DNA from 2 places in the Micromonospora sp. NBRC 101691 genome. Region 1 is predicted to be linked to the other one. Evidence: riboswitches for the same ligand, from Rfam matches in the RefSeq annotation. Region 1 holds a riboswitch; the other holds the start of a gene.
What was found. A riboswitch is a leader RNA that binds a small molecule or an ion and turns the genes downstream of it on or off. The one in region 1 is predicted to bind S-adenosylmethionine.

Region 1 (7,266 bases):
TCGCGGACGCCGCCGCCCGCCCGCATGCCGAGTACGCCGCCCGGATCGCGTACACCTCGACCGGCTCGCACACCGCGCAGTTCGTCGCCGACCCCGGTGGCCGCCTGGTCGGGCACGCCGGAGGCGTCGCCTCGCCACACGAGGCGGGGCTGACCGTGGTCTTCGGGGTCTACATCACCCCCGCCTGGCGCGGCACCCGCCTGCTCGCCGACCTGATCGACGAGGTCGGTCGCTGGTCACGGGCGTGCGGACGACCGGAGCTGATGCTGGAGGTGGTGATCGGCAACGACCGCGCCTACCGGTCGTACCTGCGGCTGGGCTTCACCGACACCGGGGTACGCGTGCCGCACCCCACGATCCCGTCGATGCGGGAACTCCAGATGCGCCGCGCCGCCTGAGGGTGTGCGGCCCGAGGGGACGCCGCCGTTCACGCACGCGCCGCCCGAGGGCGGCAGCCGCTCTCCCGCGCGCCCCGCGAGATGGTTGCAGGGGACCCTTCCTACGCAGAAAACGGTAGGAAGGGTCCCCTGCTACCAACCAGCCCGGCCGCCGCCGGGTGGGCTACCGACCAGCCCGGCGCGGTCAGGCGGTGTGGCGGCGGCTCTGCACCACGCGGAACCGGTTCGCCACGTACGCGCCGTCGGTGAGGGCGGCGTTGGCGGCCGGGTTGGCGCCGCTGGCGTGGAAGTCGGAGTACGCCGCCGACTGGTTGACGAAGACCCCGCCGGTCAGGTTGCCGGACAGGTGCACCCCGACCTCGATCGCCGCTGCCTCGGCCGCGTCGAGCACCGCCTCGTCGGTGGAGTAGACGGCGGCGGTCAGCGCGCCCTTCCGCCCCACCGTGGTCCGGAGGATCTCCAGGCTCTGCGCGGTCGAGCCGGTGGCGATGACGAACGAGACCGGGCCGAACCACTCGCGGCCGTACGTCGCCGTGGCGTCCGCGTCGAGCTTGACGATGGTCGGCGTACGAACGACCGCGTCCGGGTGCGCCGGGTGCTCCAGCGGACGCGACTCCAGCACGACGTCACCGAGCTTGGTCGCCTCGTCCAGCCGCTCCAGCACCCCGTCGTTGACGATCGCGCCGGTCAGCTCGACGGCGCGGGCCGGGTCGGCGGTCAGCTTGGCCACCGCCGCGGCGATCCCGGCGGCCACCTCGTCGAAGCTCTTGTGCCCCTGGTCGGTGGCGATGCCGTCGGCCGGGATGAGGATGTTCTGCGAGGTGGTGCACATCTGGCCGCTGTAGAGCACCAGCGTGAACCCGAGGTTGCGGCACATGCCGGCGAAGTCGTCGGTGGAGTCGATCACCACCGTGTTCAGCCCGGCCTTCTCGGTGTAGACCGAGGCCTGACGGGCGTGCTGCTCCAGCCAGTCGCCGTACTCGGTCGAGCCGGTGAAGTCGACGATCTTCACGGCCGGGTGCAGGGCCAGGTCGGAGGCGAGCTTCTCGCCCGGGGCCTCGGCGGCGAGCAGCACCAGGTTCGGGTCGAACCCGGCCTCGGCGAGCACCTCGCGGGCCACCTGGACGGTGATCGCCAGGGGCAGCACCGCGCGCGGGTGCGGCTTCACCAGCACCGGGTTGCCGGTGACCAGCGAGGCGAAGAGACCGGGGTACGAGTTCCAGGTCGGGAACGTGTTGCAGCCGATCACCAGCGCCAGGCCCCGGGGCACCACGTGGAACGTCTTGGTCATCCGCAGCGGTTCGCCCTTGCCGGCGGGCTTCTCCCACCGGGCCGTCGCCGGGTGCCGGGTCATCTCCGCGTACGCGTACGCGATCGCCTCCAGCGCCCGGTCGAACGCGTGCGCCCCGCCGGCCTGGAACGCCATCACGAAGGCCTGCCCGCTGGTGTACTGCACCGCGTTGGCCAGCTCGAAGATCCGCTTGTGCAGGCGGGAGAGGATCTCCAGGCAGATCCCCGCGCGGGCCTGCGGGCCGGCGTCCCGCCAGGCGGGCAGGGCGGCGGAGGCGGCGGTCACCAGCTCGTCGACCCGGGCGTGCGGGTAGCGCACGCCCAGCGTCACCCCGAACGGGCTCGCCTCGGTGGCGATCCGGTCGCCGGTGCCCGGCTGGTCGAGCGGGAAGTCGCCGTCCAGGTACGCCTCGAAGGCGGCCCGGCCCTCGGCCGCGGCGGTCTCGCCGTACACGCGGGGGCTGGGGGACTCGGGGTAGGCGGACCAGTACCCGCGCTCGGAGATCGCGGTCAGCGCCCGGGTGAGGGTGTCGGCGTGCGTGGCGTACAGGGGATGCGGGGTCTCCGTCATGCCGCCATCATGCCGCAGCCCGGGAGGAGTCGGTAAGGGCCGTGAGCCGAGTCGGCACGGGCCGTGAGTTGGCTGGCCGGGCTCGCCCCGGGGGCCCATCCTGGAGCCGTGCGACAGCGGACGCGGACCACGCTCACCTGGCTCAACGGCACCACGCCGGCCGGGCTGGCGTTGGCGGTCCTGGCCCGCACCACCCGGCGGCGCACCCCGGACGGCATCGTCGTCGCCGGGGGCTACCGGCTGCCGGTGCCGAGGCAGCGGTGCTTCACGGTCGGCTCGGTGGTGCTGACCCGTCGCCCACCCGAGTGGCTGCTCCACCCGGACCGCGCCGACCTGCTCGCCCACGAGCGGCGGCACACCGACCAGTACGCGCTGCTCGGGCCGCTCTTGTGGCCGGCGTACTGGCTCGCCTGCGGGTGGTCGTACGCGCTGACCGGCACCTACGGCTGCGGCAACGTCTTCGAGCGGCGGGCCGGCCTGGCAGCCGGCGGATATCCCGAGCCGACCCTGCGACCGTGGGCGGCGGCCCTGCTCCGCCCGCCGCCGGGCACCGCCGGGAGACGTCCGCTCAGATGTCGAGCTGCCAGATGGTCCAGGCGTCGACGGCGCGGAAGCCGAGTTGCTCGTTGATCGCGATCATGTGCGTGTTGTCGGCGGCGTTCCAGGTGTCGATCTCGCGCAGTTCCGGCTCGTGCGCCAGCACGTACCGGAGATTCTCGATCTTGGTGAGCAGGCCGAGCCGATGGCCCCGGTGCGCCGGATCCACGATGGTGATCTGCTGGTCGGCGTGCCGTGGGACGGACGGCACCACGACGATCATCGACCAGGCGACCAGGCGGCCACTCGCCTCGTGCACCACTCCGCAGTGGTAGGGAGACCGCCCCCGGGCCGTCAGCACCCGCTCGATGCCCCGGACCCGTTCCGCGTCGACGCGGTCCGGTTCGAGCACGAGGTCCCCGATGGGCGAGTCGGTCACCAGCCGGCTGTCGAGGTAGGCGACGTCGGCGACGTACTCCTCGGGGGTGACGGTTTGCCAGGTCACCGTGCGGTAGCCGGTGGCCCGTTCGCGCGCGTCGGCCAGCAGCGCGTCGTGGGCGGCGTGGTCCACCTGGTCGACCACCAGCCGGCGGCGTACCTCGCCCAGCGCCGGCTGCGCACCCAGCGCGGCGGCGAACCGCGCGCCGACGGCCGGCCGCTCCGGCCCCTCCGGCAGCGGCCCGACCGACGTCGAGATGATCCGCTTCCGGCCGTGCCCGCGCAGCACCCGGACGGCGTGTCCGTACAGCGCCCGCCCGATGCCACGCCGCCGGTACGCCGGGTGGACGGCCAGGTCGAGGCTGGCGTTGTCGACGTTCTCCGCCTGCGGCAGGTGGAGCATCAGGTGGCCCACCGGCACGTCGTCGAGGGTGGCCAGCGCCATCAGGATCGACCTGCTGGGCATCGGGTGCCGGATCGCGCCCTCGAACTGCTGCCGGGACAGCTGCGGGAAATCCGGCAGGTCGACGGCCTGCGCGGCGGCGGCCACCTGGAACGCCGCGTCGATCGCGGCCTGGTCGGACTCGTCGAACGACGCGATGACGATGCTCATGCCGACGAGGGTGCGCCGCCGGAACGGCAACGGGCCAGCGATTTAACCGCTGGCCCGAAGAAAGCTTTGGTCGGGAGGGACGATCGCACAACGCCTCCGGCGTTGGGTCGTAAGGCTTGAAAAGTCTTCGGCGAACGCCCTCCCGCAGGAAGCATCCTGCGCCTGACCGGTTACTGGCGTCAAGTCCCTGCCGGGTAGTTTTTCGTACCCTGGGCGAACGGTCGGTTACCCGACGGATCGACCCGATCCCCCATTCGGGCGAGTCGACCGATCCGCCGGGACGATCGGCAGGTCAGCCGAGTAGACCGGCGTCGCGGGCGGCGCGCAGCGACGGCTTGATCCGGTGGGTCGGGCCGACCTGGCCGGCGACCGCGTCGATGGTCTTCAGACCCTCGCCGGTGTTGAAGACCACCGTTTCGGCGGTCGGGTCCAGCCGGCCCGAGGCGACCAACTTGCGCAGCACCGCGACGGTCACCCCGCCGGCCGTCTCGGCGAAGACCCCGGTGGTACGGGCCAGCAGCCGGATCGCCGCGCGGATCTCCTCGTCGTCGGCGTAGTCCATCCACCCACCGGTACGCCGCACCGCCTCCAGGGCGTAGAGGCCGGCCGCCGGGTCGCCGATGTTCAGCGACTTCGCGATCCCGGTCGGCTTGACCGGGGTGATGGTGTCGGTGTCGGCGTGCAGCGCGGTGGCGATCGGGTTGCAGCCGGCCGACTGGGCGCCGAAGACCTTCCAGCCGCCGGCCGGGGCCTCGGCCAGCCCGATCTCGACCAGCTCACTGAACGCCTTGTCGACCTTGGTGAGCAGTTCGCCACTGGCCATCGGGATGACCACCTGCGCCGGGATCCGCCAGCCGAGCTGCTCGGCCACCTCGTACCCGAGGGTCTTCGACCCCTCCGCGTAGTAGGGGCGGACGTTGACGTTGACGAACGCGGTGTCCTCGAACTCGTCGGTCTCGACCAGTTCGCCGCAGAGGCGGTTCACGTCGTCGTACGAGCCGTCGATGGCGACCAGGTCGCCGCCGTAGACGGCGGTGGTGACCACCTTGCCCTGTTCCAGGTCACCGGGGATGAAGACCACCGAGGGCACCCCGGCCCGGGCGGCGTGCGCGGCGACGGAGTTGGCCAGGTTGCCGGTCGAGGCGCAGGCGAACCGGGTGAAGCCGAGCGCCTTGGCGGCGGTCAGCGCCACCGAGACCACCCGGTCCTTGAACGAGTGGGTCGGGTTGGCGCTGTCGTCCTTGATCCAGAGCGGCGCGGTGATGCCCAGCTCGGCGGCGAGGTTGCCGGCGGCGACCAGCGGGGTGAGCCCCGGGTCGAGGGTGACCCGGGTGGTCGGGTCCTGGCCGGCGGGGAGGAGGGCGGCGTACCGCCACAGGTTCTGCGGCCCGGCCTCGATCTGCTCCCGGGTCACCCGGGCCAGCGCGGCGGTGTCGTAGTCGACCTCCAGCGGCCCGAAGCACTCGTAGCAGGCGTGCTGGGCGGCGAGCGGGTAACGCGCCGAGCAGGCGCGACAGACCAGGGCGCGGGCCGGGCTGGCGGTGGTGTCGATACCGGGGGCGACGATCGTCGACGTCATGTCGAGGGGGTCCTCTCATCTTTCCCCGCGTCGCACCCTGCGGCGGGGACGGATTTGGCACCTGCCCCGTCGGACGCTCAGCTCTGAGCGCACGGGGTGGTTGCCGGGGCGTCGTCGGGCCGTATCCCTCAGCCCCTCTGGATGAGGTATTCAGTTGTGCCTGCGAGCATACGCACAGCCCAACCCGCGTCCGCTCCCCCTTCCCACCTTGTGAGCCATTCCACCCACCCGGGCGCGGGTAGGGTGCGGGGCGTGCCGTGGTGGGTGGGGGCCGCGATCGGGTGCGGAGTGGCGGGCGCCCTCCTGCCCACGGTGGGCTACCGCCTCGCGGTGCCGTACGGCGAGCCGCCCCGGCAGACCTGCTCCGGATGCGGTGTGCCACTGCGCCCCGGCGTCGTGGGGTGGTTCGCCGGTCGCTGCGTCCGGGGACACCGGCTGGGCGTCCCCCGGTGGGTCACCGCCGCGCTCGCCGGGCTGGCCGGGGCGCTGCTCGCGGCGGCGCTCGGCGCGGTGGCCGTCCTGCCGCTGCTGCTCGCCCTGGCGGTGCTGGGCGTGCTGCTCGGCGTCGTCGACGTCGCCTGCCATCGGCTCCCCGACCCGCTGGTGCTGCCGGCACTGGCCGCCACGCCGCCGCTGCTCGGGCTCGTCGCGCTCGGCACCGGCCAGTGGGACGACTGGGTACGCGGACTGCTCGCCTGCCTGGCGGTCGGAGCGGCGTTCACCGGGCTGGTGCTGCTGCCGGGCGGCGGTTTCGGGTTCGGTGACGCGAAGGTGGGCGCACTGCTCGGCTGGTACCTCGGCTGGCTGGGCTGGGACGCGGCGCTCCTCGGCGTGGCGCTGCCGTGGGTGGTGAACGCGCCCGTGCTGCTGGTGCTCCTCGCCGTCCGACGCGTCCGCTGGCGGACGAAGCTGCCCTTCGGGCCGGCTCTCCTGGCCGGTGCGCTGCTGGCGGTGCTCGTCACCGCCGGATGAGGGCCGACCGCTTCCGTCCGGAGTGGAGCCGGCGTCCCGTCCGGCCACTGGCGACCGTCTACTACCGTCCCGGTCACCTGCCGAGAGAAAGGTGACGGACGATGCGTCGGAGCGTGGTTCCGGTGGTGGCTCTGCTGATGGTCTGCGTACTGGCCGCGTGCGGCGGCAGCGGCAGCGGCAAGAAGAAGCGGTCCCGGGACGCCCGACCGGCCGCCGCCACCACCGCCGCGAAGGTCGCGCCAGCCGACCGGGACGAGGACGCCGGACCGACCCGGATCGCCCCCAGCCCCAGCTCCACCGGGACACCACGACGCAAGGTACGGGCCCTCACCTGCGCCGACCTGCGCGACGCGGAGCTGGGCAGCAGCGGCGTACGGTACCGGGATCTCCCGAACCCGCTGCGGCTGCGCGGCGGGCGGTGGACGGGCAACGGCACCACGGTGATGCTGGAGAAGCCCTGCGCGACCGGCGACCTGGACGGTGACGGCGCGGTCGACGCGGTCGGCACCGTCACGCTCGACTCCGGCGGCTCGGGGCGGTTCTGGAGCCTGGCGGTCTGGCGCAACGTCGACGGCCGACCGCGCTACGTCACCGTCACCGACGTGGGTGACCGGACGCCGGTCCAGTCGATCCGCATCGCCGACCAGAAGGCCACGGTGGTCCAGCTCACCCGTTCACCGGGGGCGGCCATGGCCGAACTGGACCTCCGTCGTACCGCCGTGCACCGGCTGACCGGCACCCGGTTCCCGGCGGTCAGCCACACCGAGGTGCCGTACACCCCCTGAACGAGCCGGGGCGGGAGCGCCGGATCAGGCGACCAGCCGCCGGGCGAGTTCGTCGGCGACCTTCTCCGCCAGGTCGGGCGGGA
Region 2 (7,266 bases), on a different contig from region 1:
CGAGCGCAGCGCGGAGATTCCCGGGCACCCTGCCCGGCGCGGGTACCCGTCGGCCGGTCCGACAAACGCCGGACGGGGAGGCGGCGGGGGCCGTCCGCCTACCGCGACGAGGGTGAGCAGTGACTCCCGGTCTTCCGTCCCGCTCGATCTTGCTGCTAGCTTCTTGCCAAGGATTTGCAACAACCATGAAGGCGCTCTGGGGGTACGGTGATGGCGACGGCCCTGCTGAACGGCCAGCAGGACCTGCTCGGCGTCGCGGCGCAGCGCCGCCGTACCGGGCTCTGGTTGGTCGCGTTGACGGTCGGGCTGGTCCTGACCGGCGTGGTCGCGGTCGGCTCCGGGGCGATCGGGATCGCCCCGACGACCGTGGCCCGGATCATCGGCCATCAGCTCGTCGGCGTGCCCGGCGAGGTGACCTGGACCATGCCGCAGGAGGCGATCGTCTGGCAGGTCCGGCTACCCCGGGTACTGCTCGGCATGCTAGTCGGCGCCGGGCTGGCGGTGTGCGGGGTGGCGTTGCAGGCGATGGTACGGAACGTCCTTGCCGACCCGTACCTGCTGGGCATCAACTCCGGGGCCTCCAGCGGTGCCGCCGCGGCCATCCTCTTCGGGGCGGGCGCCGGCTTCGGCGAGTACGCCCTCTCCACCAGCGCCTTCCTCGGTGCGCTCGCGGCGTCGCTGCTGGTCTTCCTGATCGCGCGCAGCGGTGGACGGGTGACCTCGATCCGGTTGCTGCTGGCCGGGGTCGCGGTCGGGTACACGCTCTACGCCACCACCAGCTTCCTGATCTTCGCCTCGGGCTCCGCCGAGGGCTCCCGATCGGTGATGTTCTGGCTCCTCGGGTCCCTCGGACTGGCCCGGTGGAACGCCCTGCTCCTGGTGACCGCGGTCGTGGTGGGCGGCGCGATCCTCTACCTGACGGTCGCCGGAAGGCGCCTCGACGTGCTGGCCATCGGTGACGAGACCGCGCAGACCCTGGGGGTGTCGCCCGACCGCTTCCGGATGCGCCTGCTCGTGGTGGTCTCGCTCAGTGTCGGCGTGCTGGTCTCCGCCGCCGGCAGCATCGGGTTCGTCGGGCTCGTCGTCCCCCACCTGGCCCGCCGGATCGTCGGTGGCCAGCACGTGCGGGTGGTACCGGTGGCCGCGTTGCTCGGGGCCATCCTCCTGGTCTGGGCCGACGTCATCGCCCGGGTCCTGCTGGCCCCGCAGGAGATCCCGATCGGGATCATCACCTCCCTGCTCGGTGCGCCGTTCCTGGTGATCCTGATCCGTCGTCTGTACGCCACCGGCGCGTGAGCGCCCGATCCGTCGAGGAGGAACGATGCAGGGCGTCCGCCTGGCCGTCACCGCCGCCGTGTCCGTCACCGTGCTGCTCGCCGCCGCGTGCGGCGGCGGTGACGATCCGAGGGCGGCGGGCGACGGTTACCCCGTCACCGTCACCAACTGCGGCGCGGACGTGACCTTCGACGCCGCGCCCCAGCGGGTTGTGCTGCTCAAGAGCGCGGCCGTGCCGTACCTGCACGCCCTCGGAATGATGGACCGGGTGACCGCCCGGGCCGGGCAGTACCCGAAGGAGTACTACGACGCCGCGACCCTCGCCGAACTGGATCGGATTCCGCTCCTGACGGACAAGACCGACACCAGCGGCCACCTGCAGATCTCCAAGGAGGTGGTGATCAGCCAGCAGCCGGACCTGGTGCTCGGCCAGGTGGACAACCTGTCCCGCGACACCCTCTCCGCGGTGGACATCCCCCTGCTGGAGGAACCCGCCCTGTGCCCCGGCAGCACGGCCGTACCGACCTTCGACGACATCTACTCCCAGATGCAGACCTACGGCAAGGTGTTCGGTCGTGAGGCCGAGGCCACCACCGCGGTCACCGCCCTGAAGGATCGGATGGCCAGCGTCCGGGCGAAGGCGGGCCAGTCGTCCGGGCGTACCGCCGCCGTGCTCTACCCGACGGTCGGCGGCGGCACCACGTACGCCTACGGAACGGCCAGCATGGCCCACCCGCAACTGGAGGCGGCCGGCTTCCGCAACGTCTTCGGCGACGTCCGGGAACGGGTCTTCGAGGTCACCGTCGAGGAACTGCTCGGCCGCAACCCGGACGTGCTGATCCTGCTCTACGGCGACGGCGACCCCGCGGCGGTCGAGCGCGGACTGACCGGCCTGCCCGGCGCGCAGAACCTCAACGCCGTCCGCAACGGCAACGTCATGACCCAACTGTTCAACTTCACCGAGCCACCCACCCCGCTGTCCATCGACGGCCTGGAGCGGATCGTGCAGCGCTTCCAGGGCGCTCCGTGATCAAGGCAACCGACGTCACCTGGCACTACGGGGCGAACGCCGTGATCGACAGGGTCAGCGTGACGGCGCAGCCGGGCCGGGTCCTCGGATTGATCGGCCCGAACGGAAGCGGCAAGACCACTCTGCTGCGCCTGCTCTACGGCGCGCTGCGCAGCAGGACCGGACAGGTCGTGGTCGACGGCGACGAACTGGCCGCCCTGGCGCCCCGGGAAGCCGCACGTCGGCTGGCCGTGGTCGTGCAGGAGACCGGGGGCGAGACGGCGCTCACCGTGGCCGAGCTGGTGCTGCTGGGCCGGGGACCGCACCTGTCGACCTTCCAGCGCACCGGCCGCGCCGACTACGAGATCGCCGCCCGCTGCCTGACCCGGGTCGGCGCCGCCCACCTCGGTCCCCGGTCGTTCGGCCAGCTCTCCGGAGGTGAGCGCCAGCGGGTGCTGATCGCCCGCGCACTCGCCCAGCAGGCCACCCACCTGCTGCTCGACGAGCCGACCAACCACCTCGACATCCGCTACCAGCACGAGATCCTCCACCTGGTCCGCACCCTGGACACCTGCTCGATCGTCGTGCTGCACGACCTCAACCTCGCCGCCCGCTACTGCGACGACCTGGTGCTGCTGGGCGGGGGCGGGGTCGTCGCCGCCGGCACCGCCGACGAGGTGCTGGATCCGGCGCTCCTCGAGCCCGTCTACGGCATCGGGATCCGGCGCCTGGAACTCGACGGTGCCATCCACCTGCTGTTCCGACCGGTCGGGGAGACCGACGACGAGGGGAGTGCCGCGTGACGGCGCAGGACCGTATCAACGCCTACTGGACCGGCCGCGCGCCGAGCTACGACGAGTACCAGCAACGCTCCGACCGCCTCGCGGTCGACCAGCAGGCCTGGTCGGAGGTTTGGAAGGGCGCTCTGCCACCCGCGCCGTCGGACGTCCTCGACGTCGGCACCGGCAGCGGACAGGTCGCCATGGTCCTGGCCGGCCTCGGTCACCGTGTCACCGGCATCGACCTCGCCGAGGGCATGCTGGACCGGGCCCGCCAGCACGCCGCCAGCATGCCGAACGGTCCTGTGATCCGGCGTGGTGACGCCGTCCACCCGGACTTCCCGCCCGGCAGCTTCGACGCGGTCACCAGCCGGTACCTGATGTGGACCCTGCGCGAGCCGGAGGTCGCCGTGGCCAACTGGGTCCGTCTGCTGCGTCCGGGCGGCACGATCGCGGTGGTCGACAGCACCTGGTTCCCCGACGGCCTGGAGAATGCCTCGGAGAACTTCACCGACCACTACGACCCGCAGGTTCAGGCCGTCCTGCCGCTGGCCACCGCGCAGTCCATCGACCAGACCGTCGCGGTCCTCGAAACGGCCGGACTGACCCAGGTGACGGTCACCCCGCTGACGTCGATCTACGAACTGGACCGGCGGTTCGGGGTCGCCCCGAACCACGAGCACCAGATGCAGTTCCTCGTCACCGGCCAGCGGTAGGGCGGCAACCACCGAGCATCAGGAGAGTCTCGCGCACCGTCCCGGAGCGGTGTGCCGGGGAGTCCGCCGCAGCCACATCCGTCGGTCCGGCCGGCGGCGTGACCGGACGTGTCGAGTGTCCGAGGGGACGGGGGTTGTCGCGGGGCCGGCAAACATCGTATTCTCCATCGAACTAGTGGGGAATGTGGGAGAACAAGGGGTCGCGTGGGTCGCCACGTCCACTCGTTCTGGCCCCGATCGGCACGCGGAGGAGCTACGCGATGCGGACGTCGACGCGTGCCGCGCGGTGCGCCGAGCACCGTGCGAGGAGCACTTCCTGCGCAGCTCGCGTCCCGAGGCGTAGCCACCTGCCCGCCCACGTCGTGACCGGCCGTGGGCACGGCGGTCGCGGGGGCGGCCGACCACACCACCCCTGACCGGTTGACTCGGCGGACAACAAGGTCCGGTCGACCTGCCACCCCTTCACGACTGGCGGTAGACATGCGAAAACTCATCCTCCTCGCCCTGGTTGGCCTGGGTGCCCAACTCGTCGACGGCAGTCTCGGCATGGCGTACGGGGTCACGTCGACGACCCTGCTGCTGGCCATCGGCACCAACCCCGCGGCGGCGTCGGCGACCGTCCACCTCGCCGAGATCGGCACCACCCTCGTCTCCGGCGCCTCCCACTGGCGGTTCGGGAACGTCGACTGGAAGGTCGTCTGGAAGATCGGTATCCCCGGCGCGGTCGGTGCGTTCGCCGGGGCTACCTTCCTGTCGAACCTGTCGACCGAGACCGCCGCGCCGTTGATGTCGATCATCCTGCTCACGCTGGGGCTCTACATCCTGATCCGGTTCACCGCGGTGGGCCTGCCCAAGGGCAACCTCGGTAAGCCGCTGCGCAAGCGTTTCCTCGCCCCGCTGGGCACGGTGGCCGGCTTCGTCGACGCCACCGGTGGCGGCGGCTGGGGGCCGGTCGGCACCCCGGCGATCCTGGCCAGCGGTCGACTGGAGCCGCGCAAGACCATCGGCTCGATCGACACCAGCGAGTTCCTCGTCGCCGTCGCGGCGAGCGTCGGATTCATCGTCGGTATCGGTTCCGAGGGCGTGAACTTCGCCTGGGTCGCCGTGCTGCTGATCGGCGGCACCATCGCCGCGCCGATCGCGGCCTGGCTGGTCCGGCACATCCCGCCGCGCGTGCTCGGCTCGGCCGTCGGCGGGGTCATCATCCTGACCAACACCCGTACCCTGCTGCGCAGCGACTGGATCGACGCGTCCGACGGGGTCCGCTACGCCTTCTACGCCGTCATCTACGCCGTCTGGGCCGCCGCCCTGGCGTACTCCGTCCGCCAGTACCGGGCCAACCGGGACGAGGAACGCCGCATCGTCGCCGAAACCGAGGCCGCTGCGGCAGCCGACGAGCCGACCGAGAAGAACGCCGCCCCGACCGTGTGATCCCCGACACCGACACGGAGAGAAAGTCGAGCAGCCCCGCCGGCAACGGCGGGGCTGCTCGCCTTTCCGGCCAATGGTTGTCGGGACGGCGGTCGCTCGTCCCGCCGGCCGGTTAAGTTCACCTCCCCGGGTTGGCCGGGCCACGTCCTGCGGCTATGCTCCGGCCCAGGTCATGAGTGCCAGCGACAAGCCCCGGCTTGCTGGCCGGCAACCCTCGTCGAGGTTCGCGGTGGGGTGCCCCGGGTGATGACCGGGCCCAGCCCGACCAGGTGCTGGGCAAGCGCGGGCCCCGTCCCCTGCCGTTCCGGGGTCCCTGGATGCCGGAGGTCTGGCATGACCACTGCCCTCGTACCCTCGCCCGTCCGTGTCGGGTCCCGTCCGGTGCCACGACCGCCGTACCAGGCGCTCCAGGTGCTCGGGGTGCCCGGTGAGATCAACCTCGACTACGCCGCCTCCGCGCCCTGCGCCCGTGCCGCCGCCGACGCGGTGGCCGAGCTGCTGCCCTGGTACGCCAGCGTGCACCGGGGCGCCGGCGCGCTCTCCCGGCGCTGCACCCTGGCGTACGAACAGGCCCGGCAGACCGTGGGTGACTTCTTCGCCGTCCGCCCCGACGATCACGTCATCTTCACCCGGAACACCACGGACGCGCTCAACCTGCTCGCCCACGCGCTTCCCGCCGACACCAAGGTCGTCACGTTCGCCGGCGAACACCACGCGAACCTGCTGCCCTGGCCGGCCGGGACCCTCCGGCTACCGGTACCCGACTCGCCGCACGCGGCGGTCCGCGCGCTCGCCGCCGCCCTGCGTGAACTGCGCCGGGGGACCGACAGCAGCACGCCGATCCTGGTCGCGGTGACCGGCGCGAGCAATGTCACGGGGGAGTGCTGGCCGGTCGCGGAGCTCACCCGGGTGGCCCACCGGCACGGCGCCCGCGTGGTGCTGGACGCCGCCCAACTGGCCCCGCACGCCCCCGTCGACCTGGCCGCGCTCGACGTGGACTACCTCGCCGCGTCCGGACACAAGCTGTACGCCCCGTTCGGCGCCGGCGTGCTCGTCGGGCGGGCGGACTGGCTGGACGCCGCACCGCCGTACCTGGCCGGCGGCGGGGCCACCCGGTACGTCGGGACGGCGACCCACGACGTGCGCTGGACGACCGGCCCCGGCCGGCACGAGGCCGGGACGCCGAACCTGCTCGGCGCGGTGGCCCTGGCGGCGGTCTGTGCCGCGCTCACCACCACGGACCGCGCCGCCCTGCACGTCCGGGAGCAGGCGCTGCTGACCCGGTTGCGCACCGGGATCGAAGCGCTGCCGCACCTCGTGGAGCTGCGGACCTTCGGCCCCACGGCCGACCGCGTCGGCATCGTGTCCTTCGTGGTCGCCGGCCGGGATTCCGCCGACGTGGCCGCCATCCTCGCCACCGAGCACCGGATCGGGCTACGCGACGGGCTGTTCTGCGCCCACCCGCTGGCCCGCCGGCTGCTCGCCGAGGCCGCCGCGCGCAGTGGCCGCCGCGACCTGCCGCCCACCGCCCTGCGGGCCAGCCTCGGTCTGGGCAGCACCGACGAGCACGTGGAGCGCCTGCTCACCGCCCTGGCCGCGCTCGGTTGACCCGTCCGGGCGGGGCGGATGAGCGGACGGCCCTTCCTCACCTGTACGGGAGGCGACGACCGTCGCCCACGGCGGAACCACGCGATGGGCCGCCCGACCGCGTTCCGATCGGGCGGCCCACCGGTGCCCGGTCAGTGCCCGGCGAGGAACGCCTCCACCGCGTCCGCCGCGTGCCGCAGCCCGCCGTTCGCGCGTACCTCGGACCGGACCTCGGTCAGCCGGCGCCGCAGATGCGGATCGTCGGCGACCGCGTCCACCGCCGCGCGTAGCGTCTCCGCGCTGACCTCCTCGGCCGGCAGCCGCCGGCCGACACCGGCGTCGACGAGCCGGTCGGCGTTGCCGAACTGGTCCACCGCCTGCGGGATCGCGACCGTGGGCACGCCGAACCAGAGCGCCTCGGTGCAGCCTCCCATGCCGGCATGGGTGACGAAGGCCGACGCGTGGGCCA

Region 2: another riboswitch for S-adenosylmethionine. It lies ahead of QSK20_RS24000 (aminotransferase class V-fold PLP-dependent enzyme); the one in region 1 lies ahead of thrC (threonine synthase).

The regions. Positions count from the first base shown of each region.
Region 1 covers NZ_BSTB01000009.1:53,483-60,748, reverse strand. The annotation lists gene QSK20_RS16060 (GNAT family N-acetyltransferase) at 1-398, shown strand, start outside; gene paaN (phenylacetic acid degradation protein PaaN) at 583-2,259, opposite strand; gene QSK20_RS16050 (hypothetical protein) at 2,368-2,889, shown strand; gene QSK20_RS16045 (GNAT family N-acetyltransferase) at 2,828-3,847, opposite strand; gene thrC (threonine synthase) at 4,140-5,426, opposite strand; SAM riboswitch class I at 5,439-5,574, opposite strand; gene QSK20_RS16035 (A24 family peptidase) at 5,679-6,398, shown strand; gene QSK20_RS16030 (hypothetical protein) at 6,500-7,183, shown strand; gene QSK20_RS16025 (peptidoglycan recognition protein family protein) at 7,208-7,266, opposite strand, start outside.
Region 2 covers NZ_BSTB01000018.1:5,870-13,135, forward strand. The annotation lists gene QSK20_RS23975 (FecCD family ABC transporter permease) at 211-1,296, shown strand; gene QSK20_RS23980 (ABC transporter substrate-binding protein) at 1,322-2,305, shown strand; gene QSK20_RS23985 (ABC transporter ATP-binding protein) at 2,302-3,087, shown strand; gene QSK20_RS23990 (class I SAM-dependent methyltransferase) at 3,084-3,779, shown strand; gene QSK20_RS23995 (sulfite exporter TauE/SafE family protein) at 4,260-5,210, shown strand; SAM riboswitch class IV at 5,379-5,499, shown strand; gene QSK20_RS24000 (aminotransferase class V-fold PLP-dependent enzyme) at 5,544-6,818, shown strand; gene QSK20_RS24005 (macrolide family glycosyltransferase) at 6,950-7,266, opposite strand, start outside.